Linked DNA regions of Casimicrobium huifangae. The protein of the gene in region 1 interacts with the protein of each later gene in a pairwise test. Links are inferred from orthologs where the notes say so. Each region holds a gene or a part of one and is shown on either strand. Other genes may lie near its edges.

Region 1 (2,689 bases):
AGGATATCGCTGTCACCGGCAGCGATGTCGTCGAGGCTGTGGAGCCCGCCGAGGGCGAAGAGCCCGAGTTCATCCCCGAACCGCCGCCGCGAGTCAAGATCGCCATCGTCGGCCACCCGAACGTCGGCAAGAGCACACTGGTTAACGCGCTGATCGGGGAAGAACGGGTCATTGCCTTCGACCAGCCCGGCACCACGCGCGACTCGATCTATCTGGATTTCGAGTACAAAAATCGCGACTACACACTGATCGATACCGCCGGCGTGCGCAAACGCGGCAAGGTGACCGAGGCCGTTGAAAAGTTCTCGGTCATCAAGACGCTGCAGGCAATCGAAGATGCCAATGTGGTGGTCTTCGTCGTCGATGCCACCGAGGGCGTCAGCGACCACGACGTTCAACTGGCGTCGTTTGTTCAGGATGCCGGTCGCGCCCTTGTGGTCTGCCTCAACAAATGGGACATTGCCGACGCCGACGCTCGCAAGAAGCTCAAAGACGATTGTGAGCGCAAGCTGTACTTCGTTGACTATGCGGAGACGCTGACCATTTCGGCCCGCACCCGGCAGGGTCTCGACAAGGTCATGGCGGCAGCCAACCGGGCCTACACGTCGGCGTTCAAGAAGCTGTCAACGCCCAAGCTGACCCGGGCGCTGCAGGACGCCATTGTCAAGCAGCAACCGCCGCGCGCCGGCACCATCCGCCCAAAGATGCGTTACGCCCATCAGGGTGGCAGCAATCCGCCCGTGGTCGTGATCCACGGCACCTCGCTCAACCGAATCTCTGACACCTACAAGCGCTTTCTGGAGCGGTTTTTCCTCGATGCCTTCGAACTTAGGGGAACACCGCTACGACTTGAGCTGCGTACGGGGCATAATCCGTACGCAGAGACCGGCAAGTCGGGTCGTCGCCAGCGCTGATCGCTTTCATTTCGGCGCGTCCTCCCGCGGCAGTGCAACCCGAAAGGGTGCTTGAACTTGCAGGCTCCGGCTCCATCTCATTGCAGGATCGTCGTTCGATCGTGCCGGGCTGGTGCGTATTCGGAAGCATCATTCAATAATTCGGAGAACAAGAAGTGAGCAATAAAGGGCAATCCCTACAAGACCCGTTCCTGAACACGCTACGCAAGGAGCACGTCCAGGTCTCCATCTACCTGGTGAACGGCATCAAACTGCAGGGTCAGGTCGAATCTTTCGACCAGTACGTTGTGCTGCTGAAGAACACCGTCACCCAAATGGTTTACAAGCATGCGATCTCCACGATCGTTCCCGCCCGTGCTGTCAGCATTCCGCACGGAGACGACGCATCTGAGTAATCCCCGCTGCGGCGCGTTCTGCTGCCCGGAACGCTCCCATGTTTGAACGACACGCCGGTAATGATCGCGCCGTGCTGGTGCAACTTGCATTCGGCAAGGCGCCTATCGCCGACGATCTCGAAGAGCTGCAATCACTGGCTGCCACTGCCGGCGCGGATACGGCCGGCGTAATCACCGGTCGCCGCGAAAAACCGGACGCCGCACTGTTCGCTGGTCGCGGCAAGGTTGAAGAGATTGGTGCGGCCTGCGCCGAGCACCATGCTGAGCTGGTGATCTTCAACCATCCACTGTCTGGCGTGCAGGAACGCAATCTTGAGCGCGAGCTTTCCTGCCGCGTCATCGACCGCCGCACACTGATTCTCGACATCTTCGCCCAGCGCGCCCGCAGTGCGGAAGGCAAGCTGGCAGTGGAACTCGCCCAACTGGAACATTTGTCTACCCGCCTGGTACGCGGCTGGTCGCACCTTGAGCGGCAGCGCGGCGGTATCGGCCTGCGCGGCCCCGGCGAGAAGCAGCTTGAAATTGACCGTCGGCTGATCTCGGGAAAGATTCGCGCCCTGCGCGAGCGCCTTGATCGGGTTGAACGCCAGCGCCACACCCAGCGCCGGCAGCGCGAGCGTTCGCAAACACGCTCGATCGCCATCGTCGGCTACACCAATGCGGGCAAGAGCACGCTGTTCAACCGCCTCACTGCGGCCGGCACCTACGCCGCCGACCAGTTGTTCGCGACGCTGGACACCACCGTGCGCAAACTCTATGTGGCGGATGCACAACCGCTGGTGGTGTCAGACACAGTGGGCTTCGTCCGCGCACTGCCGCATGAGCTGGTGGAAGCCTTCAAGGCGACGCTACTGGAAGCGGTGCAATCAGACCTGCTGCTTCACGTCGTGGACGGCGCCAGCGACCAGCGCGAACAACAGATCGAAGCGGTGAACGCCGTGTTGCAGGAGATTGGCGCTGCCGACATTCCGCAACTGATCGTGGTCAACAAGTGCGATCTGCTCGGCCTCGGCACCGACGCCGGCCGTATCGAGACTGATGAAAGCGGTGCGGCGAGTCGCGTTTTTGTTTCAGCGCGCACGGGGGCGGGCATTCCCGAACTGCGTACCGTCTTGCAAGCGCGGTTTCCACGCCAAAATAGCTATCCGTACGACACTGAGTCCGGGTTCGCCCATGACGACGCGTCGCAGAATGCCAAAGCCGCGTAAATACGCGACCTGACAATGAACACACAAGCAACACCCTCGCTGCTGACCCGCTGGCGCAACGCCTTCCGTAACGGGATCAAGCTGTCACTGAACGATCCGCAATGGGGCCGCAAACCCGGCGCCGGCGGCAGTGATAACTCATCTGGCGACAAAGGCGGCGACAAGGGCAGCG
Region 2 (2,931 bases), 2.1 Mb from region 1 along the record:
CGCAAGAGGCGCTGGCCATTCATCGGGAGCTGGCACAACGCCGCCTTGCCGCCGATCTGCATGCCGAGGTGGAAGGCAAGCGTGCGATCACCACGCTTTACGTCGCGACCGTTGCCTCGGAGCACGCACCGCCCGAGATTGCGAAAGCGACGGCGCGACAACTGGGCGATGAGGCAGTTCGCGCGTTCGAAGCGCTGAATTTCGCCCGCCCGGGGCAAGTCGGCACTCTGGCCAACCTCGCGTTCGCCACCTCAATGGCGGCCGAACTGGCCCGCGAGGCAGGTGATCTCAACGGCGCACGAAACGGTTTTCGGCGTGCCCGCGAGCACGCGCAGGCGTTGGCCAGACTCGAGCCAAATCTGGCGCAAGCAAAGCTGAACTCCGTTGCCGCCGCGATGGCCGAGATCGAAATGGAGTTGTCAGCAAGGTCCGATCCGGTGGCACTGCACGCGCTGGTGCAGGCGACTCTGGCCGAAGCGGCCACCTTGCCCGCCAGCCTGGCTGCGGAGCGTCAGGGGGTTGCCGTGAGGGTGGGAATGGCGGCCTTGAGTGCGGAGGTCAAGCTGCGCTTGTGCGCGAGCCCGGCTGCTCCCACGGGCGGCGAGTGCGCCCAGATGATCGCCGAGGCCGTAGAGGGGTTTCGTGAGGCCAATCGCCTGCTGCCACAGATCGAAGACATGATCCAGCGCGACAATGGCGAAATGCTGCAACTGTTGAAAACAGGCGTCCAGCGCGCGGAGGCCGCATTGGCGTCACTGCCGCGAAAAAGCGGCAATGACAAACGATAGGATGATCGCCGCCAAAAGCGGCGGCGCCGGCGATCACGAACAAGCGAGACGGGCCGGAATCGTGCCGGCCGAGGGACGCACTAGCGCGCCCGCGTCATCGCCTCGAAGAACTCCTTGTTGTTCTTGGTCTCGCGCATGTGCTTCTGCAGCTTTTCCATCGCCTCGATCTCGTCCATTTCGGAGAACAGCTTGCGCAGGATCCAGGTCTTTTGCAGCACGCTCGGCTCGAGCAGCAGCTCTTCGCGGCGGGTGCCCGAGCGGCCGATGTTGATCGCCGGGTAGACACGCTTTTCGGCCATGCGGCGATCCATGTGGATTTCCATGTTGCCGGTGCCCTTGAATTCTTCGTAGATCACATCGTCCATGCGGCTGCCGGTATCGATCAGCGCCGTGGCGATGATGGTCAGGCTGCCGCCTTCCTCAATGTTGCGCGCCGCGCCGAAGAAGCGCTTGGGGCGCTGCAGCGCGTTGGCCTCAACGCCGCCGGTCAGCACCTTGCCGCTCGACGGCATCACGGTGTTGTAGGCGCGGGCCAGGCGGGTGATCGAGTCGAGCAGGATCACCACGTCTTTCTTGTGTTCGACCAGGCGCTTGGCCTTTTCGATGACCATCTCGGCGACCTGCACGTGGCGCGTCGCGGGCTCGTCGAAGGTGGATGCGACGACCTCGCCGCGCACGGTGCGCTGCATGTCGGTCACTTCTTCGGGGCGCTCGTCGATGAGCAGCACGATCAGCACGACGTCGGGATGGTTGCTGGCGATGGCGTGCGCCACGTGCTGCAGCATGACGGTCTTGCCGGACTTCGGCGGGGCGACCAGCAGGCCGCGCTGGCCCTTGCCGATCGGCGCCACGATGTCGATCACGCGGCCGGTGATGTTTTCTTCGGCCTTGATCTCGCGCTCGAGCTTGAGCGGCTCGTCGGGGAACAGCGGCGTCAGGTTTTCGAACAGCACCTTGTTCTTGCCGGCCTCGGGGGGCAGGCCGTTGACGCTGTCGAGCTTGGTGAGCGCGAAATAGCGCTCGCCTTCTTTCGGGGTGCGGATTTCGCCCTCAATCGAGTCGCCGGTGTGCAGGTTGAAACGGCGGATCTGCGACGGTGAAATATAGATGTCGTCGGTGCCGGCCAGGTAGCTCGCCTCGGGCGAACGCAGGAAGCCGAAGCCGTCGGGCAGGACTTCGAGCACGCCGGAGCCGCGGATGCTTTCGCCCTTCTTGGCCTGCTGCTTGAGCAGGGCGAAGATCAGGTCATGTTTGCGGAAGCGGTTCGCGTTTTCCAGCTCGTGAGCGGTCGCGATTTCGAGGAGTTCGGCGGCGGATTTGGCTTTGAGTTCAGCGAGATTCATGCTGTAGGGAGTGAGTGGCCACCCTCGGGCGGCGGAATGAGCGGCTCAACGCGATGAACATGCGGAGCGGGCTCGCGAAAGGGGAATGTGTGAACAGACTGGCGCTTGCGCGCTGAAGACTTTGTTTTTGCTGGGGAATTTAGCCCCGCCAGGACAGCGGGGCATTACTGAAACCGAATTGTGACGGGCTTAGACGTTGCTGTCAACAAAAGCGGTCAGTTGGGCCTTCGACAGCGCGCCAACCTTTTGCGCGGCCAGTTCACCGTTTTTGAACAGCAGCAGCGTCGGAATGCCACGGATTCCGTACTTGGCGGCCACTTCCCGGTTGTCATCGACATCGACCTTGGCGATTTTGATCTTGCCGGCGTGCGACACGGCGACTTCTTCCAGCACCGGCGCAATCATCTTGCACGGGCCGCACCACTCCGCCCAGAAATCAACCAGCACGGGCGTATCGGACTTGAGTACGTCGTCGCTGAAGGTGGCGTCGGTAACGTGGGTGATGTTTTCGCTCATGGGTGAATTTTCCTGTCGCGTCCGTCGGTTGATGCCAAAGATGAATGTTAGTTGATGTTGCGACGGGAAATTGCAAGTCTGGCCGACTGCCGTGCGCTTGACGATGGATGACGGCGAGGCGGGAACTCGCTCGCGAACGACAGGTCTAGTGATGGTTTCAACTAGAAAAAAGTGATTGGTCTCCATGAAGCTTCGTAACCCCTCCCTCCTTCGAACCTCCGTCGTTGCCGCCGGTTTGTTGCTGACCGCGACTGCTTTTGCGCAACAAAAGAGCCCGTTCTACG

Evidence for each region.
Region 2: the proteins of hfq (region 1) and rho interact in binary tests that used the Escherichia coli proteins (3 or more experiments, as listed by UniProt). The link is inferred for Casimicrobium huifangae from one-to-one orthologs.

Annotation. Positions count from the first base shown.
Region 1 is NZ_CP041352.1:1,580,268-1,582,956, reverse strand. It holds hfq (RNA chaperone Hfq), read left to right. Parts: upstream 1-1,069; coding sequence 1,070-1,309; downstream 1,310-2,689. Other genes in the region: hflK (FtsH protease activity modulator HflK), read left to right, coding at 2,533-2,689; hflX (GTPase HflX), read left to right, coding at 1,348-2,517; der (ribosome biogenesis GTPase Der), read left to right, coding at 1-914. UniProt on the Escherichia coli protein: RNA chaperone that binds small regulatory RNA (sRNAs) and mRNAs to facilitate mRNA translational regulation in response to envelope stress, environmental stress and changes in metabolite concentrations.
Region 2 is NZ_CP041352.1:3,634,018-3,636,948, reverse strand. It holds rho (transcription termination factor Rho), read right to left. Parts: upstream 2,132-2,931; coding sequence 869-2,131; downstream 1-868. Other genes in the region: FKL89_RS16450 (outer membrane beta-barrel protein), read left to right, coding at 2,832-2,931; trxA (thioredoxin TrxA), read right to left, coding at 2,321-2,647; FKL89_RS16465 (serine/threonine-protein kinase), read left to right, coding at 1-788. UniProt on the Escherichia coli protein: Facilitates transcription termination by a mechanism that involves Rho binding to the nascent RNA, activation of Rho's RNA-dependent ATPase activity, and release of the mRNA from the DNA template.